2 regions of the Micromonospora sp. NPDC023644 genome follow, and region 1 is predicted to be linked to the other one. Evidence: riboswitches for the same ligand, from Rfam matches in the RefSeq annotation. Region 1 holds a riboswitch; the other holds the start of a gene.

What was found. A riboswitch is a leader RNA that binds a small molecule or an ion and turns the genes downstream of it on or off. The one in region 1 is predicted to bind S-adenosylmethionine.
Region 2: it holds a riboswitch for S-adenosylmethionine, as region 1 does, so the genes downstream of both, AB0G08_RS24590 (ABC transporter substrate-binding protein) here and thrC (threonine synthase) in region 1, are expected to answer to the same signal.

The regions. Positions count from the first base shown of each region.
Region 1 covers NZ_JBFABA010000004.1:174,314-188,305, reverse strand. Annotated here, with positions in the region: gene AB0G08_RS05245 (alpha/beta fold hydrolase) at 1-859, shown strand, start outside; gene AB0G08_RS05240 (ABC transporter permease subunit) at 856-1,731, shown strand; gene AB0G08_RS05235 (DUF4232 domain-containing protein) at 1,745-2,338, opposite strand; gene AB0G08_RS05230 (hypothetical protein) at 3,084-4,064, shown strand; gene AB0G08_RS05225 (hypothetical protein) at 4,080-4,826, opposite strand; gene AB0G08_RS05220 (DoxX family protein) at 5,001-5,429, shown strand; SAM riboswitch class I at 5,550-5,685, shown strand; gene thrC (threonine synthase) at 5,696-6,982, shown strand; gene AB0G08_RS05210 (GNAT family N-acetyltransferase) at 7,360-8,379, shown strand; gene paaN (phenylacetic acid degradation protein PaaN) at 8,432-10,105, shown strand; gene AB0G08_RS05200 (GNAT family N-acetyltransferase) at 10,158-10,691, opposite strand; gene AB0G08_RS05195 (cold-shock protein) at 10,902-11,105, shown strand; gene AB0G08_RS05190 (hypothetical protein) at 11,287-12,525, shown strand; gene groL (chaperonin GroEL) at 12,799-13,992, shown strand, end outside.
Region 2 covers NZ_JBFABA010000047.1:4,654-18,645, reverse strand. Annotated here, with positions in the region: gene dinB (DNA polymerase IV) at 1-499, opposite strand, end outside; gene AB0G08_RS24640 (N-acetyltransferase) at 664-1,188, opposite strand; gene AB0G08_RS24635 (DUF2809 domain-containing protein) at 1,247-1,693, opposite strand; gene AB0G08_RS24630 (FMN-binding glutamate synthase family protein) at 1,787-3,361, opposite strand; gene AB0G08_RS24625 (GAF domain-containing SpoIIE family protein phosphatase) at 3,446-4,666, opposite strand; gene AB0G08_RS24620 (glycogen debranching N-terminal domain-containing protein) at 4,760-6,907, opposite strand; gene AB0G08_RS24615 (VOC family protein) at 7,092-7,505, opposite strand; gene AB0G08_RS24610 (N-acetylmuramoyl-L-alanine amidase) at 7,626-8,735, opposite strand; gene AB0G08_RS24605 (phosphotransferase) at 8,946-9,647, shown strand; gene AB0G08_RS24600 (amino acid ABC transporter ATP-binding protein) at 9,713-10,450, opposite strand; gene AB0G08_RS24595 (amino acid ABC transporter permease) at 10,453-11,226, opposite strand; gene AB0G08_RS24590 (ABC transporter substrate-binding protein) at 11,267-12,121, opposite strand; SAM riboswitch class IV at 12,395-12,506, opposite strand; gene AB0G08_RS24585 (RraA family protein) at 12,588-13,280, opposite strand; gene AB0G08_RS24580 (MFS transporter) at 13,551-13,992, shown strand, end outside.

The DNA of each region.
Region 1 (13,992 bases):
CAACGTCGACTTCGAGGTGCACCCCGGCCAGGTCGTCGGCCTGCTCGGCCCGAACGGCGCGGGCAAGACCACCACGCTGCGGGTGCTGATGGGGCTGACCCAGCCCACGGCCGGCGAGATCTACGTCTTCGGGCACCGGCTGGTGCCCGGGTCGCCGGTGCTGTCCCGGATCGGCGCGCTGGTCGAGGGGCCGGGCTTCCTGCCACACCTGTCGGGGCTGGAGAACCTGAAGGCGTACTGGCGGGCCACCGGGCGGCCGGCCGAGGACGCGCACTTCGACCAGGCCCTGGAGATCGCCGGCCTGGGTGACTCGGTGCACCGGAAGACCAACAACTACAGCCACGGCATGCGGCAGCGCCTCGCCATCGCGCAGGCCATGCTGGGGCTGCCGGAGCTGCTGGTGCTCGACGAGCCGACCGACGGGCTCGACCCGCCGCAGATCGCGGAGATGCGCCGGGTGCTCCAGCGCTACGCCACCGACGGCCGCGCGGTGCTGGTCTCCAGCCACCTGCTCGCCGAGGTGGAGCAGACCTGCACGCACGCGGTGGTGGTGAACAAGGGCCGCATCGTCGCCTCGGGCCCGGTCGAGGAGATCGTCGGCGAGTCGCCCAGCGTGCTCTTCGACGTGACCGACCCGAAGGCCGCCCGGGCGGTGCTGGCCGGCCTGCACGGGGTGCGGGTGCTCCCCGACGGCGAGGGCCAGCTCGTGGTGGACACCAACGGCACCGCCCGCAGCGAGGTCGTGGCCGAGCTGGTCCGGGCCGGCATCGGGGTGGACCGGGTGGTGCCGCGGCGCCGCCTGGAGGACGCGTTCCTCGCCCTGGTGGGCGAGAACTCTCGGGGAAGCGGGGACCGATGATGGCGGGCACGTCACCCATGGTGGGAGCGGCGGCCGGCTACCGGCCGTCGGCGACCCTGCCGTTCGGCGCCGAGTTCCGGCGGCAGGCCTCCCGGCGGCGTACGCAGCTCGCGCTCGGGTTCATGGTGCTGCTGCCGTTGATCATCCTGATCGCGTTCCAGTTCGACACGGGCGACGACGACGACAACGGGCGCGGGGAGTTCGGCAGCCTGGTGGAGTTCGCCACGTCGGGCGGGCTGAACTTCACGCTCTTCACCATCTTCGTCTCGGCGTCGTTCCTGATGGTCGTGGTGGTGGCGCTGTTCTGCGGGGACACGGTGGCCAGCGAGGCGAGCTGGGGCAGCCTGCGCTACCTGCTGGCGGTGCCGGTGCCCCGGGCCCGCCTGCTGACCGTCAAGCTGCTCGTCGCGCTCGTCTACTCGGCACTGGCGCTGCTGCTGCTCGCCGGCACCGCCCTGCTGATCGGCACGCTGCGCTACGGCTGGGAGCCGCTGCGCAGCACCGTGGCGGCCCAGCTCGAACCGGGCGAGGGGCTGCTGCGGCTGCTGGGCGTGCTCGGCTACCTGGCGGTCGTGCTCCTGGTGGTGGCCGGCCTGGCGTTCCTGCTGTCGGTGGTGACGGACGCCGCGCTCGGCGCGGTCGGCGGCGCGGTGCTGCTCTGGATCCTCTCCAGCATCCTCGACCAGATCACCGCGCTGGGCGCGCTGCGCGCGTTCCTGCCGACGCACTACAGCACCGCCTGGCTGGGGCTGCTGTCGACGCCGGTGCAGACCGACGACGTGGTACGCGGCGCGATCTCGGCGATCAGCTACGCGACGCTGTTCTGGGGCCTGGCGTTCTGGCGCTTCACCCGCAAGGACGTCACCAGCTGAGTCGCCGGGCGCCTCACGGCAGCGGCACGGGACTGCTCGGCGCCGGCCTGCTCGGCACCGGGGCGTCCGGCAGCGGCCTGGTCGGCAGCGGCCTGGTCGGCGTCGATGTCGGGTCGGCCGCCCGCTTCTTCCAGGCGCTGACGCCGATCCGGCCTGTGTTGCCGAGGTCGATCGGCCCGTCCAGGCCGACGGCCTGCGCGGGCCGGCCCACGGCGGGCGCGACCTCCAGGCGCTCGCCGTTGGTGGCGACGACCGTCGGATCGGTGACCAGGTTGCGCCAGAGCACGGCGGCGCCGGCCCGCTCGCCGGGCCGCAGGGTCAGCGGCCGGGGCGGGTCGTCGAAGCCCGACGTGATCTCCTTGGCCCCGTCGACCACCCGGACCGGTACGGGGTTGCCGTCGCCGTCGAACAGGCGCAGCACCGGGTAGCCGTCGAGCCGGTAGGGCTCCGTGCCGCAGTTGACCAGTTCCAGGCCGAGCGCGCGCAGACCCATCGCGGCGCTGGTGCCCGGTGAGCTGATCCGGACGCCGGATGCCGGGCACCCGGTCGTGGGAGTGGCCCAGAACGCCGTCGCCGACGCGGTCGCCGTCGGCGTAGTGCCGGGCATCGTGGCCGGCGCCGGACCGGCCGACGGCGGGTCGGTCGCCGGCGCGCAGGCGCCGAGCAGGACGAGGCCGGCGATCGCGAGCCCGACCGCCCGTGCCGGACCTGGCAGGCCGTCGCGTGAGCGCGGCGCGGGTCGGCCTGCGGGTCGGCGTGCGTGCTGGCGTGCGGGTCGGCCCGCGGGCCGGCGTGCGGGGAGTGCCATCGCCCGATCATCGCACCGGCCAGCGCGCCGCCGACCCCAGACATCGCCCGGCGGAGGTCCGGCGGGCGCTGTCGAGCTGCCCCATCCGCGCGACCGGCCGGAGCGCCCTTGCGGTGCCTGTCGAGCGGAATCGGCTACGACAACACCCGGCCCGGAACCCCTGGCGAGGCGACGGCGGCGGGTGCGACGCTCCTGGCCGGACACAGTCGGGGGACGGCTTCTGTAATGACGTGGCGCCTGTGAGTGAGAATCGGGTATGGCCACTCCGCCCGCCGTGCCGCCGCCTCAGCCGCCACCTGAGCCGTCGTCCGCGCCGCTACCTGAGCCGTCCGCGCCGCCACCTGAGCCGTCCGTGTCGCCGCCTGAGCCGTCGTCCGTGCCGCCACCTGAGCCGTCGCCCGTGCCGCCACCCGTGCCGTCGTCCGTGTCGTCACCTGGGTCGTCGTCCGTGTCTCCGCCCGTACTGCCGGCTGAGCCGTCGTCCGCGCCCGTAGCGCCACCGGAGCAGCCGTCCGGGTCGTCGCCCCGGCCGAAGGCCTGGGCCGTGCTGGCGGACGAACGCCTGCCCGGGTTCCGCGGGCTCCCGCCGAAGCAGCGTGCGGTGTACGTGACCGCCGTCGCCGTCGTCCTCGTGGTCGGCGTGTTGTTCGCCTACCACGCCAACCTTCTCCTGGACCGGTCGACGGCCACCGATCGGGCCCGCTCGGACAGCCAGGCTGCGAGGGCGGTCGACCGTGAGCAACCCGCGTTCACGTCCACCAGCACTCCGCTCGACTACGACAAGTACCTGCCCGAGGCCTTCGCCGTGCTGCTCGACCGGCCGCTGACCGAGGGCGAGCAGGCCACCCTGACCGCCCTGACCGGCGAGGCGTCGCGGGTGTGGGAGTTCATGAAGCCGCTCGGCGGTCGGATCGTCGAGCGCGCGTCCTATGTGGCGCCCTTCGAGGACGGCAACGAGAATCGCGGCAACGCCCAGACGTTCGACCTGAACCTCAACAGCGACCGCGTCGCCGGACTCACGATCAACGACATGACCGCCGTCAAGGACTCGTGCCGCGCACCCACCGCGCAGACCGTCGTCGTCATCCCCCCGGCGGGTGCCGAGTCCCGGCAGGGCCTGCTGTGGGACCTGACCGGCGGGCCGACGGACAAACCGCACGGCCCGTACGTCCTGGCCGAGGGCGAGCCGCAGGAGGGCCAGCTGTACTTCCGCCGCAACGTCGTCGAGCTGGGCAACGGTCAGTCGAACATGGCGTTCCGTATCCAGCCGGAGGTGTCCACCCACACCTGTGAGTGGCACATCGTCGCCTCGTACACCGACACGACCGGTTCCCACGAGCAGCGCATCCCGAGCGGTGCCGGCACGTTCACCACCGAGGCCGTCCCGTCGCAGCCCGTGCAGTACTTCGAGCGCGTGCCGACCTCGGGGTGGGGCTGCCTCGGCGAGGTGAGCCAGGAGGGTTGCCCGGCGACCGGGAGCGTACGGCTGCCGAGACCGCCAACCCACCGACCGGTCCCGGACTGAGGCGGCGCGGGGACGTCAGCGGGAGCGGGACCTGCGCTTGCGGGTGGGGGAGTCGGCCGCGGGGACCGTGTCCCCCGAGTCCGGGGCGTCGGCGGTGCTCCCGTCGCTCGACGCCCCGGCCACCCGGGCGTCGGTGTGGCTCAGCTTGGCCAGCGTCGTGCCCCTGAGCTGGTAGACGGCGGTGCGCCGGATGCTCAGCTCCGCCATCGGGCCGTCCGCCGGCCGGGTCAGGTAGACCACCGTCGCCCTGCCGTCGCGCACGCTGACGCTCTCCACCGGCGTACGGTCGCCGAGGTCGACCTGGGCCTGATAGTCCGGTTCGCCGCTGACGTTGCGCCAGGCGGCGAGGGTGAAGAAGCGGCCGGTGCCGCCGCCGTCGAGCATGACCACGCCGATCGCGTCGTCCGCTCCGTCGCCGTCGAGGTCGCCGACGGCGCACGGCCGCTGCAACGTCACCGTCGTGCCGTCGCGGTCGGACCAGCGGCCGTCGGTGAGGCGGATCGGGGCGGCGTACTCCCGGTAGCGGACCTTCCGGCTGCCGACCCGGCTGTTACGCAGTTCGAGGCAGGTGAGCCCGTCACCCGTGCGGCGGGGGGTCGGGGTCGCCCGGGTGGTGTCGACGTCGTCCCGCTTCGCGGCGGCGCCGGCCGGCCGGTCGGCGGACCGGTTCCGCTTCTTCCGGTTGCCGGTGGAGCAGGCGGTGGTGACGACCAGCAGGCAGGCCATGGAGAGCGCCACCACCGGGACGAGCTTGCGACGCATCGCGCGTTCCTTTCCGTCGATGTGCCCGCACCGTAACGGGCCCGCGCCAGCGCCCTTGTGGACGGTGGACCGACTAGCCGTGGGAGCGTTCCCATGGAGAGGGAAAGAATCGACATCGTCGAATGGGTGGCGGCATCCTGGTGTCGTCCCCTCGTCCTGACCGGAGGTGCCCTGATGTTCGCTGACCGGATCGGTGGCCCGGCCCTGTCCCTGTTCCGCGCCGTCGTCGGCCTGCTCTTCCTCTGCCACGGCCTGGCCTCGCTGCTCGGGATCCTCGGCGGAAACCGGGGCACCGGCGAGGCGGTCCCGCTCGGCGAGTGGCCGGGGTGGTGGGCCGCGCTGATCCAGGCGGTCTGCGGCGGGCTGGTGCTCGTCGGGCTGCTCACCCGGGCGGCGGCCCTGCTGGCGTCCGGCTCGATGGCCTACGCGTACTTCGTGGTGCATCAGCCCGACGCGCTGCTCCCGCTGCGCAACGGCGGTGAGCTGGCCGTCCTGTTCTGCTGGTCGTTCCTGCTGATCGCCGTGTTCGGCCCCGGCGTGTGGGCGGTCGACACCCTGCTGCGCGCCCGGCGCCCCGGCGGCTCCCGCTCGGTGACCGCCTGAATCCGTACCGTCGAGGAAGGGTCCGCCGGCCCTGGCCGGCGGCTGCGGGATCGCTCACAGCGTGGGATCTCCCGTCGATCCGGGCTGCGCGGGTGCTTAGACTCGACGGCACAACTGCATACCTCATCCAGAGGGGCTGAGGGATACGGCCCGACGACGCCCCGGCAACCACCCCGCGCGCTCACCGCAGAGCGACCGGCGGGGCAGGTGCCAATTCCGTCCCCGCCGCAGGGTGCGATGCGGGGAAAGATGAGAGGACCCGCGACATGACGTCGACGTTCGCCCCCTCCGGCATCGACACCACCGCCAGCCCCGCCCGCGCCCTGGCCTGCCGCGCCTGTTCGGCCCGCTACCCGCTCGCCGCCCAGCACGCCTGCTACGAGTGTTTCGGCCCGCTGGAGGTCGACTACGACGCCGCCGCGCTGGCGGCCGTCACCCGGGAGCAGATCGAGGCGGGCCCGCAGAACATCTGGCGGTACGCGGCGCTGCTGCCCGCCGGTCAGGACCCGGCCTCCCGGGTCACGCTCGACCCGGGCCTCACCCCGCTGGTGGCCGCCCCGCACCTGGCCGCCGAGCTGGGCATCACCGCCCCGCTCTGGGTCAAGGACGACAGCGCGAACCCGACCCACTCGTTCAAGGACCGGGTGGTCTCGGTGGCCTTGACCGCCGCCCGCGCGCTCGGCTTCAGCCGCTACGCCTGCGCCTCCACCGGCAACCTGGCCAACTCGGTCGCCGCGCACGCCGCCCGGGCCGGCGCGCCGTCGGTGGTCTTCATCCCCGGCGACCTGGAACAGGGCAAGGTCATCACCACCGCCGTCTACGGCGGCGAGCTGGTCGCCATCGACGGCTCGTACGACGACGTGAACCGGCTCTGCGGCGAGCTGGTGGAGACGGACGAGTTCGAGGACACCGCGTTCGTCAACGTCAACGTCCGCCCCTACTACGCCGAGGGCTCGAAGACGCTCGGCTACGAGGTGGCCGAGCAACTCGGCTGGCGGATCCCGGCGCAGGTGGTGATCCCGATGGCCTCCGGCGAGCTGCTCACCAAGATCGACAAGGCGTTCGCCGAGCTGGTCGAGATCGGCCTCGTCGAGGCGCCGGCCGGCGGCTGGAAGGTGTTCGGCGCGCAGTCGGCCGGCTGCAACCCGATCGCCACCGCCCTGCACGCCGACACCGACACCATCACCCCCGTCCGGCCGACCGGCATCGCCAAGTCCCTCAACATCGGCGACCCGGCCGCCGGCATCTACGCGCTGGAGGCGGTGCGCCGCACCGGGGGCTGGATGGAGTACGTCGACGACGACGAGATCCGCGCCGGTATCCGGCTGCTGGCCCGGACCACCGGCGTCTTCGCCGAGACCGCCGGCGGGGTGACCGTGGCCGTGCTGCGCAAGCTGGTCGAGTCGGGCCGGCTGGACCCGGCCGCGGAGACCGTCGTCTTCAACACCGGCGAGGGCCTCAAGACCCTCGACGCGGTGGCCGGCGAGGTCGGCCCCACCCACCGCATCAAGCCCTCGCTGCGCGCCGCCCGCGACGCCGGCCTCCTAGGCTGACCCCCACCCCACCCCACCCCCCCTGCCCGCGGCTGTTGTTCTCCGCGTCGATCATGAGGTTGACGGCGAAGTCGATCGCGAACGGTGCCGCAAACCTCATGATCGACGCGGAGGCCGGACCCCGGGGAGGGGTGGGTGGGGGATTCGGGGGGTAACTGGGTTTTCGCTGTGAGTGCGGAAAACGCGCCGAGAATGACTTGACGGCGGTAACCGGACGGCGCAAGATGCTCCGTGCGGGAGGGCGTCTCGCCGGAGACTTTCAGTTCTTGCGACCCAACGCCGGAGGCGTTGTGCGAGCGTCCCTCCCGACCAACTTCCGATCGGGCCAGCGGCTAATTCGCTGGCCCGATCGTCGTCGTGTGGCGCACCCTCAGCCGATGAGCATCTCGATCGCGCCGCTCGACGCCGCCGACCAGGCCGCGATCGACGAGGCGTACCGGATCGGCGCGGCGGCCAACGACGCCGACCTGCCGGACTTCCCGCCGTTCTGCCGCCGGCGCTTCGAGGCGGCCATCCGGCACCCGCTGCCGGGCAACGATCCGCTCTGGGCGCTGGCCCGGCTCGACGGCGTGCCGGCCGGCTACCTCGCGCTGGACCTGCCGCAGCTCGACAACACCGAGAACGCCACCGCCGAGGTGATCGTGCACCCGGAGTTCCGGCGTCGCGGCGTCGGCCGCGCGCTGCACGGGCACGCCGTACGCCTGCTGCGCGAGCGGGGCCGCAAGCGGGTGGTGGCGATGACGGTCGCCGCGCTGCCCGGTGGCCCGGCCCGCTCCGGGGCCGGCGCCGCCTTCGCCGCGACGACCGGCGCCCGGCCGGCGCTGGCCGAGGTCCGCCGCCGCCTCGACACCACCCGGCTCGACCACGCGGGCCTGGCCGCGTCGCTGGCCGAGGCCCGGTCCCGCGCCGCCGGGTACCGCACCGTCCGCTGGCAGGGGCGGACCCCCGGGGAGTACGTCGCCGACATCGCCTACCTCGACGGCCGGCTGATGGCCGACGCGCCCCTGGGCGACGTGGAGTGGGAGCCGGAGCGGATCGACGTCGAACGGGTCCGCGGCATCGAGCGGGCGCTGGAGGCGCGGGGGCGGCGGCGCTACCACGCGGCGGTGTGCCACGAGGCCTCCGGTCGGGTGGTCGCCTGGACCCTGCTCGACGTGGGGCCGTCGGCCGACTGGCACGCGTTCCAGCAGATCACCATCGTCGACCCGGCGCACCGCGGTCACCGGCTCGGCCTGCTCGCCAAGGTCGAGAACCTGCGCCACCTGCTGGCCCACGAGCCGGCGGTACGCGCGATCGACACCTTCAACGCGGCCGAGAACGCCCACATGGTGCGGATCAACGAGCAACTCGGGTTCCGCCCCGTCGACGGGTGGACCGACTGGCAGCTCACGATCTGAGTTGTGACACGGCCCTACTGATCCTGGGGCTTCCTGTTGCATGATGGCGGGCATGACGGAGACCCCGCACCCCCTGTACGACAGGCACGCCGACACCCTCAACCGTGCGCTGACCGCGATCACGGAGCGCGGGTACTGGTCCGCCTACCCCGAGTCGCCCAGCCCCCGGGTCTACGGCGAGACCGCCGCCGCCGACGGCAAGGCCGCCTTCGAGGCGTACCTCGGCGGTGACTTCCCCCTCGACCAGCCGGGCGCGGCCGACCGGGTCGCCACCGAGACCAGCCCGTTCGGCGTCGAGCTGAACGTCCGCTACCCGCACGCCGGCGCCGACGAACTGCTCGCCGCCGCCTCCGCCGCACTGCCCGGCTGGCGCGACGCCGGCCCGCAGGCCCGGGTGGGGGTCTGCCTGGAGATCCTGGACCGGCTGCACAAGCACATCTTCGAGCTGGCCAACGCGGTGCAGTTCACCAGCGGCCAGGCCTTCGTGATGGCCTTCCAGGCCGGCGGCGCGCACGCGCTGGACCGCGCGCTGGAGGCGGTCGCCTACGCGTACGCCGAGATGACCCGGCACCCGGGGACGGCGGGCTGGGAGAAGGCGGCCGGCAAGGGCGACCCGCTGCGGATGACCAAGACCTTCCACGTGGTGCCCCGTGGTGTGGCGCTGGTGATCGGCTGCAACACCTTCCCGACCTGGAACTCGTACCCGGGGCTGTTCGCCTCGCTGGTGACGGGCAACCCGGTCCTCGTCAAGCCGCACCCGCGCGCGGTGCTGCCGCTGGCGATCACGGTGAAGTACGCCCGGGAGGTGCTCGCCGAGGCCGGCTTCGACCCGAACCTGGTGCTGCTCGCCCCCGAGGCCCCCGGCGAGAAGCTCGCCTCCACGCTGGCCCTGCACCCGGCGGTGAAGATCATCGACTTCACCGGCTCCACCGAGTACGGCGACTGGCTGGAGGCCAACGCCCGGCAGGCGGCGGTGTACACCGAGAAGGCCGGGCTGAACACGGTGGTGATCGACTCCACCGACGACTTCGCCGGGATGTGCCGCAACCTCGGCTTCACCCTGACGCTCTACAGCGGCCAGATGTGCACCACGTCGCAGAACATCCTGATCCCCCGCGACGGCATCGCCACCGACCAGGGTCACAAGAGCTTCGACGAGGTGGCGGGCGGGATCGCCGCGGCGGTTGCCAAGATCACCGCGGACCCGGCGCGCGGGGTGGAGATGACCGGCGCGATCGTCAACGACGGGGTGCTGGAGCGCCTCGACGAGGTCACCAAGGTCGGCGAGGCGGTGCTGGAGTCGCGTACGGTCGAGCACCCCGCCTTCCCCAGCGCGGTGGTCCGCACGCCGACGGTGGTCCGGCTGGCGGCCGACGACACCGCGACCTACTCGAAGGAGTGGTTCGGGCCGATCTCGTTCGCCATCGCCACGGACTCCACCGCGCACAGCCTGGAGATCCTGCGCTCCACGGTCGGCGAGAAGGGCGCGCTCACCGCGGCGGTCTACTCCACCGACGAGGCGGTCCTCGACGCGGCCGAGGCGGCGGCGATCGAGGTCGGGGTGCACCTGTCCTGCAACCTGACCGGCGGCGTCTTCGTGAACCAGTCGGCGGCCTTCTCCGACTTCCACGGCAGCGGCGCCAACGCGGCGGCCAACTCCGCGCTCACCGACGGCGCCTACGTGGCCAACCGGTTCCGCATCGTGCAGTCCCGCCGGCACGCGTGATCCGTCCGGCTGCCCGGACCGACCCCCGCAAGGGCCGGTCCGGGCGGCCGCGTCAGGCCGGGCGGCGCATCTGGAGTTCGGTGAGCGCCGGGACGGTGGGGTGCGGGACGCGTACGCCGGTGTCGACGAAGCCCAGCCGCCGGTACGCGCGACAGGCCCGGTCGTTGCCGACCACGACCTCCAGCATCAGCTCGGGCCGCCCGCAGGCCCGGGACCAGGCCGCGACCGCGTCGACCAGGTCGCCGAGGAGGCCGGTGCCGCGCCAGGGCGGGGTGACGTAGACGGCGTACACCACGGTCAGCCCCGGCTCCCCGGGGGCCGCCGTGCCGCCGGCGTGCCCGACGAGCCGGCCGCCCGGGTCCGCGACGAACTGCGCGGTGCCGGCCCCGGCGGAGACGGCCGCGATCCGGGCCGCGTAGTCCGCGTGCGGGCGGGCCGCCGCGTCGGCGAGGGTCTCCAGGAAGGCGAGCGGGGCGTCGGCGAGCATCTCCAGCCGCAGGGCCCGCATCCGGGCCGCGTCGCGCGGCCGGACCCGCCGGACCGCCGCCCGCCGCGCCGGTCCCGACCCGTCGGGCGTGCTCGTCATGACGCATCCCTATCACAGCGATGAACACCGATGGCACTCGGTCTGAATTCGCCCGATTTGCGGTCGTGCGCCGTCGTCACGCTTCGTGTAGCGTGCGATTTCGGTCACCGTTTCAGCGGCTCTCGTCGATCGCCGGGCCGGTGGTCCTCCGGTGCCGGCCCGCCCGGCCTCCGGGGTCGTGGAACGCCGCGCAGAGTGAGGAAGTGCACCGTGGCACAGGGCACCGTGAAGTGGTTCAACTCCGAAAAGGGCTACGGCTTCATCGCCGTCGACGGCGGGCAGGACGTCTTCGTCCACTTCTCGGCGATCGAGATGGACGGCTACAAGGCGCTGGACGACGGCCAGCGGGTCGAGTTCGAGATCGCCCAGGGCCAGAAGGGACCCCAGGCCGAGCGCGTGCGCGTCGTCGCCTGACCGGGCGTTCCTGCCGCCCCGGCGGCGGCCGACCGCCGGACGATTCGGTGGTGGGGCGCCGGGCGGGGTGGCCCGGGGGTCGGGCAGTCGTCAGCCGGCCCGTCCACGGGGGCGGGCTTCGGCGCGGTTGCGCCGGCAGGGAAGGATCGTGAGCCGTTCCAGCCATCGCTGAGGAGGGTTCATGTCCGACCAGCCGCCCCAGGCCGCGCCGCCCCCGGGAGATCCCGACCCCACCGCGACGCCACCCGGCGGCCCGGCCGCACCCGAGCCCGGCGCCGCCACGCCCCCGGCCGGCGGGGAACCGGCCGTCCCGGGCGCGGGAGGACCGCCCGTCCCGGGCCCGGGCTACCCCGTGGTCCCGGGCTACCCCGTGGTCCCGGGCGGTCCCGTGGCCCCGGGCTACCCCGTCGTCCCCGGCGGTGGCGCGCCGGCGGGCCCGCAGGACTGGGTCTTCCCGCCCACCGGCGGGTACCCGGTCGGCTCCGGCCCGTACGGCGGGCAGCCGTGGTACCCGGGCGCCCCGGTCGCCTATCCCGGGCAGCCGGCCCACGGGTGGTACCCGCCGGGGCACGGCCTCGACCCGGCCGACCTGCTCGTCACCCCGCCCGGCGCCGGCGTCAACGGCTGGTTCAACCGGTGCGTCGGCGCGGTGCGCCGGGGCTGGCGGCTGCTGCTGCCGATCCTGCTGCTCACCCAGGTGCTGCCGGCCCTCGTGGTGTCGGTGGTCTCGTTGGTCCTCGACCCGACCGCGAAGTGGGAGCAGTCGACGGCCGACGACCCCGCCGCGCTGCCCGACACCTTCGTGACCGACATGGGCGTCATGCTGTCCGTGGTGCTCGGCAGCGCCCTCCTCTTCGGTCTGGTGCAGAGCCTGGGCTGGGCGGCCGGCACCTGGGTGATCGCCCGGCAGGCGGCCGGTCAGCCGGTGGGCATGGGCGCGGCCCTGTCCTACGGGGCGCGCCGGGCCCTGGGCCTCTGGGGCTGGACGCTGCTGATGAGCGTGATCATCACGCTTGGTGTCTGCTTCTGCGTCATTCCCGGCATCTACTTCGCCTTCGCGCTCAGCATGGCCGGCCCGGTCTACCTGTTCGAGCGGCAGCACCCGATCGGCCGTTCCTTCCGGATGTTCCACGACCGGCTCGGTCTGCTGCTCGGCCGGGTGGCGCTGGTGGCGGCGGCGGTGATCGTCGGCAGCGGCGCCGCCGGCATGGTGGAGGGCGTCGGCGCGCTGCCGTTCGGCACCACCCCGATGGACTCGCCCGGCACGGCGGTCGGCGTGATGGCGGTGGCGCTGGTGGCCGCGGTGCTGGCCCTGCCGACCCACCTCGCCCAGCTGGTCGGTTTGGTCGTCACGTACGCCGAGCAGCGCGCCCACGAGGGGCCGGTGGACAGCGCGCGGCTGGCCGGTGAACTCGGCTGACCGGGGCGGTCGTGCTTGCACTCGACAGGGGAGAGTGCTAAACAAGTCATTGGCACTCGCATACCGTGAGTGCCAATGGTCGGGGCGGTAGGGCCACGGTCGTAGCAGCGTCCAGACGCGGCTGCGGCACATGGCCGGTCGTCGCGGGCTATCCGGCCCGACCGAGGAGACGTCGTCGTCGCCAGGTGGCGACGTCCCAAGGTGCGTACACCAGGCGGCCCATCCGGGACACACACTCGGGTGGCCCGTGAGTGTCCAGGAGGACAACGCCGTATGGCCAAGATGATCGCGTTCGACGAAGAGGCGCGCCGCGGCCTCGAGCGGGGCATGAACCAGCTCGCCGACGCCGTGAAGGTGACCCTCGGCCCCAAGGGCCGCAACGTCGTCCTCGAGAAGAAGTGGGGTGCCCCCACCATCACCAACGATGGTGTGAGCATCGCCAAGGAGATCGAGCTCGAGGACCCCTACGAGAAGATCGGCGCCGAGCTGGTCAAGGAGGTCGCGAAGAAGACCGACGACGTCGCCGGTGACGGCACGACGACGGCGACCGTCCTGGCCCAGGCCCTGGTCCGCGAGGGCCTGCGCAACGTGGCCGCCGGTGCCAACCCGATCGCCCTGAAGCGGGGGATCGAGGCCGCCGTGGCCAGCGTCTCGGAGGAGCTGCTCAAGCTCGCCAAGGACGTCGAGACCAAGGAGCAGATCGCCTCCACCGCCTCCATCTCCGCCGGTGACACCAGCGTCGGCGAGATCATCGCCGAGGCGATGGACAAGGTGGGCAAGGAAGGCGTCATCACCGTCGAGGAGAGCAACACCTTCGGGCTGGAGCTGGAGCTCACCGAGGGTATGCGCTTCGACAAGGGCTACATCTCGGCCTACTTCATGACCGACCCGGAGCGCATGGAGGCCGTCTTCGACGACCCCTACCTCCTGATCGTCAACAGCAAGATCTCGTCGGTGAAGGACCTGCTCCCGATCCTGGAGAAGGTCATGCAGTCGGGCAAGCCGCTGCTGATCATCGCCGAGGACATCGAGGGCGAGGCCCTGGCGACCCTGGTCGTCAACAAGGTCCGGGGCACCTTCAAGTCCGTCGCCGTCAAGGCGCCGGGCTTCGGTGACCGCCGCAAGGCCATGCTGGCCGACATCGCCATCCTCACCGGTGGCCAGGTCATCAGCGAGGAGGTCGGCCTCAAGCTGGACGCCGTCGGCCTCGACATGCTGGGCCGCGCCCGCAAGGTCGTGGTGACCAAGGACGAGACCACCATCGTCGACGGTGCCGGCGACGCCGAGCAGATCCAGGGCCGGGTCAACCAGATCCGGGCCGAGATCGACCGGAGCGACTCCGACTACGACCGCGAGAAGCTGCAGGAGCGGCTGGCCAAGCTGGCCGGCGGCGTCGCGGTGATCAAGGTCGGCGCGGCCACCGAGGTCGAGCTGAAGGAGCGCAAGCACCGCATCGAGGACGCCGTC
Region 2 (13,992 bases), on a different contig from region 1:
CCCCGTCGGGCGGGACGACCAGCAGTCCGTCGGGCTTGGCGACGCCGCTGGCCACCTTGGCGAGGAACTTCGTGCGGGCCACGCCCACGGTGATCGGCAGGCCGACCCGCTCGCTTACTTCCCGACGCAGCCGCGCGGCGATGTCGGCGGGCGGGCCGGCCAGCCGGCGCAGGCCGCCCACGTCGAGGAACGCCTCGTCGATGGAGAGCCCTTCGACGATCGGGGTGGTCCGCCGGAAGATCTCGAACACGGCGCGGCTCGCCGCCGTGTAGGCCGCCATCCTCGGCGCCACGACGATCGCCTCGGGGCAGAGCCGCCGGGCCTGCCGGCCGCCCATCGCGCTGCGGACGCCCCGGGCCTTCGCCTCGTAGCTGCACGCGAGCACCACGCCGCCGCCGACGACCACGGGCCGGCCGCGCAGGCGCGGATCGTCCCGCTGCTCGACCGACGCGTAGAACGCGTCCAGGTCGGCGTGCAGGATGTTGGCCTCGGGCGACACGAACACATGTTCGCACGAAAGCCCGCGACGACGGCACTGACCTGCCCGAACATCGCCGCGGCGATGGCCGCGAACGCGTCCGGGCCGCCGGCACGTGCCCGGCGGAGCATGGCCGGGGCGCGTGGCGGCACCGGTGCCGGACGCCCGCCGGGCCCCGCCGCGGGTTACAGCTCGTCGAACGGGCGGGCGTAGGTGAACCCGCCCCGGAGCGACGGGCGCCAGGCGCTCAGCGGGCGGGCCATGAAGTAGCGCGGCCCCCACGGCTGCGGCGGGGTGACGCCGAGGTCGACCGCCGGGCGGAACCCGAAGCGCGGGTAGTAGTCCGGATGCCCGAGCAGCACCACCAGGGCCTCCTCGCGCGCGTCGGCCGCGCCGAGCACCGCGTGCATCAGCGCGGAGCCGACCCCGCGCCGCTGCCAGTCCGGCAGCACGCCGAGCGGGCCCAACCCCAGCGCGACCGGCTCGCCGGCCACCCGGCCCCGGGTACAGACCACATGGCCGACCACCCCGGCGGTGTCGTCGACCGCGACGAGGGAGAGGGCCGGCAGCCACCCGTCGTCCGCCCGCAGCGCGTCCACCAGCCCCGCCTCGACGGGTACGGCGTCGGGCTTCTCCGGGTCGGCGAAGGCGGTGAGGTGCACCGCCCGGATCGCGTCGACGTCGGCCGGGGTCTCACGTCTGATCAGCACGGGGCCACGATAGGTAGCGCGGTGCACCCGATGCGCGCCATTTATCGGCGCGGCCCGCTCACCCTGTCGGCCCCGACGGCGACGGCGTCGGGCTTACGGAGGGCTTCGTGGGCCGGCGGCGGCGGGCGCGGGCGTCGACGATCCGGTGCACCGCCACCAGCGGCAGCACCCCGACCGGGTACCAGGCGAGGTCGACCGGGTCGAACTGCACCCCGAGCGCGAGCCGCGCCAGCAGGCTGCGCGCCGACAGGGCCGCCGGTACCCCGGTCAGCTGCGACGCCTCGACCGCCCAGCAGAAGGCGATCGCGATCGCGCCGGCCGCCGGCGGCGACAGGCGCGGCCGGAGGAACAGCACGCCGGCCCAGACCATGGACGCGTACAGCGCGGTGCCGGAGTGCTGTTCGAGGCCGCCGTCGGCCGCGGCGCGGACGGCGAGGGCGACGACCAGGAAGAGGGCGGCCGCGGCGAGCAGCAGGATCCGGCACCGCCGAGAGGTGATCGACATTCCGACGATGCTAGGCGCGCCGACCCGGCGTCAGGCCGTGCGGCAGCAGCGTGGCGTCGCGGGACCCGGGCGGGAACCGAGCGGGAAGCGAGGTCAGGACATCGCGGTCGGCGACGGTGGGGCGGTGCCGCCCTGCGGGGCCTCCGCCGTCATCAGCCGGACGATCCGCGCCCGGTCGGCGGCGGAGGGCAGTCCCCACTCGGGGCGGTAGCCGTACACCTCGTGCAGGGGGTGGGAGGCCGTCCGGCCGTCGAGGACCTCGATCGAGTCGGTGTCGATGAGGCCCGGGTGTTCCACGCCGCACGCCTCGGCGACCTTGACCAGGTCCCGGCGCAGCGTCCGGATGTAGTTGGCGGCGCGCACCGACTTCGACCCCGGGTCCACGCCCCGGGCGAGCCACGGGTTCTGGGTGGCGACGCCGGTGGGGCAGGTGTCGGTGTGGCACTTCTGCGCCTGGATGCAGCCGATCGCCAGCATCGCCTCCCGGCCGACGTTGACCATGTCGCAGCCGAGCGCGAACGCCACCACCGCGTTGTCGGGCAGGCCGAGCTTGCCGGCGCCGACGAACACCACCTGCTCGTGCAGCTCGCGCTCGGCGAAGACCTTGTAGACCCGGGCGAAGCCCTGCTGGAACGGCAGCGACACCGAGTCCGTGAAGATCAGCGGCGCGGCGCCGGTGCCGCCCTCGCCGCCGTCGACGGTGACGAAGTCGACCCCGCGCCCGGTCTCGCGCATCAGGGTGGTCAGATCCTCCCAGAAGCCGAGGTCGCCCACCGCGGACTTGATGCCGACCGGCAGGCCGGTCTCGGCGGCGAGCAGCTCCACCCAGTCGAGCAGGCTGTCGCAGTCGGAGAACTCGGCGTGCCGGGACGGGCTGACGCAGTCACGCCCCTGCGGGATGCCCCGGGTCGCGGCGATCTCCGCGGAGACCTTGGCCGCCGGCAGCAGGCCGCCGAGGCTGGGTTTCGCGCCCTGGCTGAGCTTGATCTCCAGCGCCCGCACCGGCGCGCCGGCGACCAGGTCCTTGAGCCGGTCGAGGCTGAACCGGCCGCGTTCGTCGCGGCAGCCAAAGTACGCGGTGCCGATCTGGAAGACCAGGTCACCGCCCTTGCGGTGGTACGGCGACAGCCCGCCCTCGCCGGTGTTCTGCAGGCAGCCGGCCAGGGCCGCGCCCCGGTTGAGCGCCTCGACGGCGTTGCCGGACAGGGACCCGAAGCTCATCCCGGAGATGTTGACCACCGACTCGGGCCGGAACGCGTGGGCGCGGCCCCGCGCGGCACCGAGCACCTTGGCGCACGGCAGCCGCACGTCGTGCCCGGCCCCCGGCGTCGACGGCGGGACGGCCCGACCGAAGGTGCGGTGCTTGATGATCGGATATCCGGGGGTGAACTCGATGTCGTTGTCCGTGCCGAAGCCGAAGTAGTTGTTCTGCTGCTTCGCCGACGCGTACACCCAGCGGCGCTGGTCGCGGGTGAACGGCCGCTCCTCGTTGTTGCCCGCGACGATGTACTGGCGCAACTCCGGCCCGATGGACTCCAGCAGGTATCGGGCCCGGCCGAGGACCGGGAAGGTACGCAGCAACGCGTGGTCGCGCTGGATCAGGTCACGCGCGGCGAGGGCCGCGACGGCGGCGACGGCGGCGGGTACGGCTCGGCTTGCCCACTTCATGCCCGCCACTCTTTCCGCGATCGCCTCCCGCCAAACGGGCCGGCGACCACCGGTCGGCGTCGACGACCCCGGCCGGCGTGCGGCTCAGTGCGGCGCCGGGAGGCGGTGCACGACCAGCATGGCGATGTCGTCGGTCGGCTGCTCGGTGCCGAGGACGCCCATGACCGTGGCGCAGACCTGCTCGGCCGGTGCCGGCCGGACCACGTCGGCGAGCTGGTCGAGGCCGACGTCGATGACCTCGTGGCGGCGTTCGACGAGGCCGTCGGTGAAGCAGACGAGCACCGCGCCCGGCGGGAAGGCCACCTCCGCGCGTTGCCGGGGCGGTGGCCGGCGACCCGTGCCGAGCGGGGGATCGACGTGGACCGCCACGGGTGCGCCCGGCCGGCCCGGCACGGCGAGGACGGGGCGCAGGTGCCCGGCGGCGGAGAGCCGGATGCGGGTCCGGTCGGGGGAGACCATGGCGTAGAGCGCCGTGGTGAGGTTGCCGGCCTCGAAGTGGCCGACCTTGCGGTCGAGGAGGGTCAACGCCTCCGCCGGGTCGTCGCAGACCAGCGCGTAGGCGCGCAGCGCGCTGCGGACGCGTCCCATGATCACGGCGGACTGCAGGCCGTGGCCCGACACGTCGCCGATCACCAGGCCCAGCCAGCCCGAGGGCAGGGGGAACACGTCGTACCAGTCGCCGCCGATCCCGGCGACGTGCCCGGGCACGTACCGGGCGGCCAGGTCCAGGCCCGCCACGCTGGGCAGCTGGGTGGGCAGCAGGCTGCGCTGCAGGGCGAGGGCGGCGTTGTGGTCGAGGTTGTGGGACCGGGTGAGGCTGGCCAGGCTGGCCCGGTCGGCGACCAGCTCCAGCAGGCGGACGTCGTCGGTGGTGAACCGGCGTCGGCCCAGCGTGCCGACGTGCAGCACGCCGATCAGCTCGCCCCGGGCGAACATCGGCACGCCGAGCAGCGACCGCAGCCCCATCGCCAGCAGGATCGGGTTGACCACGGAGTCGGGGGTGACCTCGTCGACGACCACCGGCTGCCGGGTCAGGGCGATCCGGCCGGCGAACCCGCGGCCGACGGAGACGCGGAAACCCCGCCGGACCTCCTCCTCCAGCCCCTTGGCCGCGGTGGCCACGAGCTGCTGCGCGTGCGTGTCCAGCATGAGGATCGCCGCCGTGTCGACGTCGAGCAGGTCCCGGACGCGGTCGAGGAGCTCGTCGAAGAGATCGGCCGCGTCGAGGCGGGACAGCGTCGCGTCGGTCACCGCCTCGATGCGGCGCAACCGTTCGTCGTCCCGGATGAGCCCCTGCTCGGCCACGACAGGATCCTAGCCCTGTCGGCCGCGTGCGCCGCCTTCCGCGCTGCGCCACCGCCCGCCGCCCGTGGGGTCCCGACGATCCGGGCCAGCTGGTCAGGACCGGCGGCGGGTGGCCCGGGCCTGGAGCGTGGGCCGGCGGAGCACCGCGATCCGGTCGCCGCGGGCGCGCAGCGACGTGCGCCCGCCGCGCCCACGTCGTACGGTCAGGTCGATGGTGTGACCGCCGACCCGCACGCCCTCGAGCACGAGGTCCGGCAGCCACTCCGGCAGGTGCGGGTCGACGAAGATCGTCCGCAACGGCGCGGCCGGGCGCAGTGCCAGCAGCGCCTGGATCAGCGCGACGACCGCGCTGGCGGACCAGGCCTGCGGGGAACAGGAGTCCGGGTAGACGCCGGGGTGCGGGTGGGTGTCGTCGCGGGGCAGCCCGCTGAGCACCTCCGGCAGGCGGTGTTCCGTGAAGAGCGCCGCCGCCGAGAACATCCCCTCCGCGAGCCGGTGCAGGTGCTCCCAGCAGCCGTACCGGGCCAGCCCCAGGCCGATGGTGCCCGCCTCGACCGGCCACACGCTGCCCCGGTGGTAGCTGAACGGGTTGTACGCCGGGTGCGCCGAGGACAGGGTGCGTACGCCCCAGCCGCTGAACATGTCGGGGGCGAGCAGCCGGTCGGCGACCAGCGGCGCGAGCCGGGCGGGCACGATCCCGGTGGCCAGCAGGTGACCGTCGTTGGAGTTGACCGAACGCACCTGCCGCTTGTCCGGCCCCAGCGCCAGGGCGTGGCAGCCGTGGTCGGGCATCCAGTAGGCGCGGTGGAAGCGGCGCCGCAGGGCGGCGGCCCGGCGGACCAGCCCGGCGCCGAAGGCGGGGTGACCGGCCGCGGCGAAGACCACCGCGGCGTGCCGCAGCGCCGCGTACCAGTACGCCTGCAACTCGCTGGTCGCGATCGGGTTCGGCACCACCTCGCCGTGCTCGTCGACGATGGCGGTGTCCGAGTCCTTCCACCCCTGGTTCTTCAGGCCGGCGGGGGACCGGCGGTGGTACTCCAGGAAGCCGTCCCGGTCGAGGTCGCCGTACCGGTCGATCCAGCCCAGCACGCGCCGCGCGGTCGGCAGCAGGTCCCGCACCGTGTCGAGGTCACCGGTCCAGGCCAGGTACTGGCCGAGGAAGACCAGGAAGTCCGGGGCGGTCGACCAGTCGCCGTAGTAGCCGTCGAACGGGTCGATCCCGAGCGTGGACACCGGGCCCCGGCGGGCCTCGTGCAGCGGCTTGCCGGGTTCCTCGTCGCGCCAGTCGTCGATGCGCCGCCCGAGGTGGCGGGCGTTGAGCCGCAGGCTGTCCGCCAGCATCGTCGGCCCGGCGAGCAGCGCCTGCCAGGAGGCGGTCATCGTGTCGCGACCGAAGATCTCCTGGTAGATCGGCAGGCCGGCCATGGGTGCCGTCGGCCCGTCCGGTTCGCCCAGCGGCAGCACGGAGAGGTCGTCGACGGCGCACCGCCAGGCGGCGGTGACGTCGAAGTTGCTGCTGCCCAGGCGCGCGAACTCGCGGGCCAGGGTGCCGCGGGCGCGCGCGGCGGCGTCGCCCGGCTCGGCGAAGGTCGGCGGCGGCGCGGCGAGGCGTCGCCCGTCGAAGACGGGTTCGACGAGGAGCTCCACCCGGCGGGACTCCCCGGGCGGCACCGCGACGTCGACCGCCAGGGCGGCGTCGGCGTACCGGACGGGCATGTCGGCCCGTACGCCGATCGCCACCGCCCGGTCGAGGCCGTCGCACCGGTAGGTGAGGCGCAGCTCCCGCTGCCGGTCGTCCCAGCTCGCGTCGACGGCGCCGGACTGCACCCGGCGGCCGGTCTCGGCCTCGCTGGTGTCGGCGAAGTCGGCGGCGAGGTGGATCCGCAGCCGCAGCTCCAGCGGCACGGCCGCGTAGCTGACCACGGTCAGCCGGGTGCGCAGCCCCTCGCCGACGAAGCGCTCCACCAGCAGGTAGGCCGCGCGGGAGGGCAGCGTCTCGCCGTCGCCGAGGGCGGCGTACGACAGCTGGGCGTGTCCCGCCACGTTGGCCGTGCTGAACGGGACCGGCTCGCGGCCGTCCACGCTGAGCCGTTCCGTGCTGAGCACCCGGGTGTTGCGGGCGAAGAAGCCCTGCGGGTCGGCGCCGGTGATCCGGCCGCGGACGTCGGTGACCAGGGTGCTCCAGCCGCTCGCCACGTAGAGCAGGTCGGGGCGGACGCGCAGGTTCCGGACCCGGGTCATCGCGGCCGGGGCGTGCCCGGAGCACGGCGGGCGCGCCGGGCGGGGCGGCCGGGCCGGGGGTGCGCGGGCGTCGACTGCATCGGGTGCACCCCCTGGCCGGCGGCTGCGGGCCGGGGCGCACCGTGGGGTGCCGCCCGGGCCCGTGGACAGCGGTCCCTACCCGCTGCCGCCACCCCTACACCTGTCAGCCCTGCGGCTGGCCGATGTTCACCATCCAGCCGATGCCGTAGCGGTCGACGCACATGCCGAACTCGTCGCCCCACACCTGCTTCTCCAGCGGCATCGTCACGGTGCCACCCTCGGCGAGCCTGCCCCAGTGTCCGCGCAGCTCGTCGGCGTCGTCGCCGCTGAGGCTCACGGAGACGTTGTTGCCGGGGTCGTGCTCCATGCCCGGCGCGGTGTCCGAGGCCATCAGCGTGAAGCCCTGGTCGGTCTCCAGCATGGCGTGCATGATCTTGTCGGTGAGCGCGGGGTCGTCGGTGCCGAACGTGCCGAAGGTGTCCATCGACAGCGAACCGCCGAACACACGCTGGTAGAACTCCATCGCCTCCCGCGCGTTGCCCGGAAAGCTGAAGTACGGGTTGAGTCGAGACGCCACAGCACCCTCCTCCGGTCGTGACTGCCTCATCGTCGCAGATCAGGGGCCTGGCGGGGGCGAGGTACGACCGCGTTTCGCCGGCCCGTCGGGCTCTGCGCCCCGACGGGCCGGCGGCGGCGGTCAGTGGCGGAACGACCGGCGTACGACGCCGCCGACGAGCGCGCACCAGGTGTCGACGTCCAGCTTGCCGTGGGCCGGCAGGCCGTGGGTCCGCTGCACGTCCTTGACGGCCGTCCTGGTCGGGTGGTCGTACTCGCCGGTCACGGTGACCCCGGGGTTGCCCCGGAAGTTCAGCAGGAACTGCACGGCGGTGACCGGCAGGCCGGTGGCGTCCCCGCCCAGCTCCGGCACCAGGGTCTCCCAGGTGGGGGCGGTGAGGGTGGCGTCCACGTCGACTGCGATGCCGTTGCGGTGCTGCCAGTCCTGCACCGCGGCGACGGTGGCGGCGTCGAAGACGCTGTTGACCGGCACGGCGTAGCCGCGGTGGGCCAGCAGGTACTGCACCACCCGGACGGAGGGGGAGCCGACGAAGCGCCACAGGTCCGGCCAGCGGCGGGCCGGCACGTCGCCGAGGTCGGTGCCGAGCGCCTCGAAGACCCGGCGGCGCAGGGCGGGGAACTGCCCGTAGAAGGCCGCTCCGGGGCACTGCGTGGTGCGGAAGTCCCAGTGGCCGAAGATGTCGTGGGCGTGCAGCCCGTACCGCCGGCAGATGGTCGCGCAGAGCGTGACCAGCGAGTCCAGCAGGGCCTCCGGTGGCGTCTCGGTGACGTAGGTGCCCTCGTTCTCGATGCCGATGGCCCGGCCGTTCTCGCCGGGGCAGTGCGCCGAGATCATCTGCCGGTCGCCGGCGCGCAACCGCTCCAGGCTGCCCCGGCGGCCCTCCATCACGTAGCCGCCCCGGCTGATGGTGAAGTGCTGGCCGGTGTCGGACCAGCCGTTGCCGTCCATGTGCAGGTTCTGGCAGTCGCGGGCCAGCTTGACCGCCTGCGCCTCGGAGTAGTCGGTGACGTTCGGGAACGCCATGTGGTGCACGATGATCTTGTTGGTGGGGATGGCGCTGACCGACAGCGGGTCCGCCGGCGGGCGCGCGCCCCACTCGTCGCAGCTGTAGATCCAGTCCAGGTCGGCGGCGGGGTCCGCGTGCGCGGCGCCCGGGAGGGCGAGTTGGCTGCCGACGACCGCGACCGTGGCGGCGCCGAGGCCGGCCCGCAGCAGGGTTCGACGGTCCACTGCGGAATTCTCGACGTGCATGGCATCTCCTCTGCGGCCGGAGGTGGGGGCGGGGCGGCCCCGTGAAAAGGAACTCCAGGCGTCGCGTGTGAAGTGGAGGATATTGCCAAGACTCGACAGTGCGCCAGAGCCGGTGCCGCCCAGTTGCGGGTTTGGGGCGCCTGCTCAGCGGCACAGCGATGTCACCCGTGCGCCTGGCAGGATGGCGGGATGCGGCAGGGAGCGGTCGGGCACGTGCGGCTGGTGGAGCACCAGGGGCGCCAGCTGGTCGAGAAGCGGATGACGGAACCGTCGCGGCACGACACGGAGGTGCTCGCCCTGCGGGCACTCGCTGACACGGGCCTGCCGGTGCCCGAGCTCGTCGAGGTCGGGCCGGGCTCGATCCTCATGACGCTCATGCCGGGCGAGCGCCTGGACAGCGGTGACGCCGAGGTGCGACTCGACGGGCTCCGTGCCTCGGCGACCCTGCTGCGTCGGCTCCACGAGCTGCGGCCGCCCGACGGGCTGCCGGCCGCGCCGGACGATGCGCTGATCATTCGCCGCTACCGCGACGCCGGCGGCCCCCCGCTTCCACTCGCCGTTCCACCGGGCGGCCGCACGGTGTTCTGCCACGGCGACTGGACCGACGGAAACCTCCTCGCCGCGAACGGCGCCGTCACGGCGGTCCTCGACTGGGAAGCGGCCCATCTGGGCGACCCGCTCCGGGAACTGTCGCGGGCAGCCTGGGGCGCGGCGCGCAAGGACCCGCGGTCGTTCGACGCCCTGGTCGAAGGGTACGGAGCCGACCCCGCCATGGTCCGGGCCTGGTTTCCGATCCACGCCGCCGAACTCTGGCTGTGGTTCGCCGAAGCCGGGCCGCCCGAGTACCTCGAACAGCTCACCGGGGAACTGCGGAACCTGTCCCACGCGTGAGGACGAGACGTGCCCCGCTCTGGTCGCCAGGATCTGAGCGTGCGCCCGACCGGACGGCGTCGGCGCTAGAGCACCTGGGAGAGGAAGCGACGCAACCGGGGGTGCTCCGCCCGCTCGAAGATCGCGGCCGGCTCGCCGGCCTCCAGCACCACGCCGCGATCCATGAACGCGACGGTGTCGGCGACCTCGCGGGCGAAACCCATCTCGTGGGTCACCACGACCATCGTCATGCCGCCGGCGGACAGCTCGGCCATCAGCCCGAGCACGCCCTTGACCAGCTCCGGGTCCAGGGCGGAGGTCGCCTCGTCGAAGAGCATCACCTGCGGGCGCAACGCCAGCGCGCGGGCGATCGCGACCCGCTGCTGCTGCCCGCCGGACAGGTGCGCCGGGCGGGCGTCGGCCTTGGCCGCCAGCCCCACCAGTTCCAGGTGCTCGCGGGCGAGGGCCACCGCCTCGTCCTCGCCGAGCTTGCGGATGCGGCGCAGCGCGAGGGTGACGTTGCGCAGCACGCTCATGTGCGGAAAGAGGTTGAACTGCTGGAAGACCATGCCGATCCGCTGCCGCAGGGCGTCCGGGTCGTCGCCCCGCACACTGCGCCCGTCCAGCAGCACGTCGCCGCGGTCGGGCTCGACCAGCCGGTTGATCGTGCGCAGCAGGGTGGACTTGCCCGACCCGGACGGCCCGATCACGCAGGCCGTCGCCCCGCGCGCCACGTCCAGGTCGACCCCGCGCAGCACCCGGTGCGACCCGAAGGCCAGGTGCACGTCGCGGACGCGCAGGCTCACCGAGGTCGTCGTGTCGATGCTCATCGCTGATTCCCTCCCGCCGCACCCGGCAGGGCCAGGTCGAGGTCGTCGTCACCGGGCGCGGTGGCCTGCCGGCCGTGCCGCAGCCGTCGGTCGATCCAGTTGACGGCGTGCGTCAGCGGGACCGTCAGGGTCAGGTAGAACAGCCCGGCCAGCAGCAGCGCGGACTGGTTGCCGGTGTTCGCCGCGTAGTCCTGCCCGATCCGGAACAGCTCGCGCTGGCTGGCCAGCAGGCCGAGGAAGTAGACCAGGCTGGAGTCCTTGATCAGCGCGATCAGCTGGTTCACCCAGGCCGGCAGCACCCGCCGGATCCCCTGCGGGACGATCACCAGGCGCATCGCCTCGCCCCAGGACAGGCCCAGCGCCCGGGCCCCCTCCAGCTGCGCGGCCTCCACCGACTGGATGCCGGAGCGGAAGATCTCGCCGATGTAGGCCGCCGCGATCAGCGACAGCGCCAGGATGCCCAGGGGGTACGGGTTGGGTCCCCACACCCGCATGCCCAGCGGCGCCAGGCCGACCCCGATGAGCAGGATCGTCGCCGCGGCGGGCAGGCCACGGAACACGTCGGTGTAGACCCGCGCCGGCCACCGCAACCATCGGGTACGCGAGATGCCCGCGACGGCCAGCGCCATGCCCAGCACCGAGCCGAGCAGGGCGGCGGAGATCGCCAGGATCAGCGTGTTGGGCAGCCCCACCGTCAACATCTCGGGCAGCGCCTCGCGCATGGAGTCCGCGTCGAAGAAGGTCTCCCACAGGGTGCTCAACGGATCCATCGTTCCTCCTACCGCCCCGCTCGCTCGTCGTCCGTACGTCTCAGGAGGTGGCCGACGCCGACGGCACCGCAACCGTGCCGCTGCCGGGCTTGAAGTCGGCCGGGATCGGGCGGCCCGGGTAGTACTGGGCCTGCAGGCGGCTCCACGTGCCGTCCGCGATCACCTCGTCGAGACCCTTGTCCAGCGCCTCGCGCAGCTTGTCGTTGCCCTTGGCGAACGCGTACGCCGTGGGGGCCGGGCTGAGCAGCTTGGCCGACACGGTGATCCTGCCGCCGCTGTCCGCGGCCGACTTGTCGCCGATCTCGGCGGGGGCGATCCAGGCGTCGGCCGTGCCGGCCTTGAGCTGGTTGATCGCGCCGTTGTAGTCGGGCACCCGCACCGGGTCGAGCCCCTCGCCGGTGGCGTAGTCGTCCTGGACGGTGCCCTGCACGACCACGACCCGCTTGCCGGCGAGCTGGTCGAAGCCGGTGATCGACGAGCCGGCCGGCACGTCGAGTCCGAAGTGGCCGAAGTCGTAGCCGTTGCCGAAGTCGACGGTCTTCTTGCGCGCCTCGGTGATCGTGATCGAGGAGCTGCCGACGTCGAACTTGCGGTTGTTGACCTGGGAGAGCAGGGCGGAGAAGTCCGTGCCGACGAACTCCACCTTCAGGCCGACCTTCGCGGCGACCGCGGTGAGCAGGTCGTTGTCGAAACCGGTGAACCTGCCGTCCTTGAGGTAGACGTTCGGCGGGGCGTCGGTGAGCGTGCCGGCGCGTAGCACGCCCGGCTGGAGCAGGCCGTACGGGTTGTCGGCCGCGCCGGCCGCGTCGTCGCCGCAGGCGGTCAGGGTGGTGGCGGCGAGGACGGCGGCCACGCCGAGGGCGGCGGCCCGGGTGAGGGAGGAAAGGAATCGCACAGGTGTCTCCGAACGAGGTGTTCCGGCGGCGGGCACGGGCGTGCGGCGCCGACGGTGCGCCCGGTGGGCGTACCGCTGGGATGGGTCCTTGAAAAGAGGGGTGGCGCGCCTAGCGCGCGTCGCCGGGGCGACAGGAGGTGGCGCAGACCCGCATCGTGTCGATGTGGCGGCGCCGGGTCAGCGCCGGCGACGGCGGTGCCCCGGCGGGAACCGCCGGTGGGACGCAGATGGGGAAGGACATGGCTCTCCTCGGTCGGTGACGACCTGGGAACCAGGCCGCGCTTGCACCGGAGCCGCTCCGGTGCCTGGTCCTCACCCGGGGCACCCCTGCGCGGACGAGGGTTGCCGGCCAGCGAGCCGGGGCTTGACGCTGGCGCTCATGACCTGCCGACGAGGCTAGCAGCCCGCCACGGTGGGCCGTCCAGCCGTTATGACCACCCTCACGCGCCCTCCGACCGGTCCCCGCTCACTCCTCGATCGCCCCGCCGACCTGCCGCAGGTGCTGCCGGAAGGTGTGGGCGGGGTCGACGGCGCGGCGGGCCAGGTAGTCGGCGAAGCCGGTCTGCTCCCGCAGCGTCTCCCCGGCGCGGATCCGCCGCGCCTGGACCCGCTCGACGGTCCCGATCCGCTCCGCCGCCGCGAACAGCTCGGGGGCGCGGCCGGCGGGCAGGAACAGCACCCCGTCGTCGTCGGCGACGACGAGGTCGTCGGCGGTCACCAGGTGCGGCCCGACCCGGGCGCTGGTGAGCGTCTCCGGCTCCCGCGGGTCCAGGCGGGCCGGACCCGCCGGGAGGCTGCCGTAGCTGAAGACGGGCAGGCCGATCTCCACCAGCTCGGGGGTGTCGCGGTGCAGCCCCCAGACGACGAGGCCGGCGATCCCGGCCGCGACGCCCTCCAGCACCGCCAGGTCCCCGACGCACGCCTCGTCGCTCCGGCCGCCGTTGTCGATGACGAGGACGTCGCCGGCGGCGGCGTTCCCGTACGCCTCCAGGAACACGTCCACGCTGCCGTGGTGACGCACCGGCAGCACCCGGCCCACGAGGCGGTGGCCGGGCACGACCGCCCGGATCCCGGCCGGCGCCACGCGCGGGGGCACGCCGAGGCGTACGCAGGCGTCGGCGATCAGCGGCGTGGACAGGTCGGCGAAGCGCTCCCGCATGACGTCCTCCCGGCGGCGCGGCGAGTCGTGGGCCGCCATCGTAGGGAGCACGGGTGGTGGCGCGGCGAGGTCCAATCCGGTCCCGCTGGCTCGGCCTAGACTGTCCACGTGATCCCGCTCGACGCCGTCGCCGCCGCCTACGGCCGCTGGATCACCCCGGACCTGCCGTTGTACGGCAACGACCACGAACGCTCCGACTTCGCTCCCTGACCGGCCCGGCGCCGCGCCGTCCTCCGGTCCACCTCCGCCACGATCCGGGAGCGATCCGTCATGCCCGTGCCCGACGACACCGAACTCGTACCGCCCGCCGAGCGGCCACCCGCCGGCGGACGACCCACCGACCCCGATCCCACCGACACCTCCGCTCTCGCCGTGCTCCGGGCGCCGCAGACCGCCCGGGTCCTGGCGGCCAGCCTGCTCGGCCGGATTCCGCTGGGCGCGGCCCCGCTGGCCCTGCTGGTGTTCGCCCGCGAGACGATGACGCTGACCGTCGCGGGCCTGCTGGTCGGCGCGTTCACCGCCGGCACCGCGGTGGGCCAGCCGATGCTCGCCCGGATGGCGGAGCGCTGGCGGCAGCCGCCGGTGCTGTGGCTGGCCGTGGCGGCCTCGACGCTCGGCTTCGCGCTCACCGCCGCGCACGTGAACCTGCCGGTGACCGTGCTCGCCGCCGCCCTGGCCGGGGCGGGGGCGCCGCCCTTCGAGTCGTGCCTGC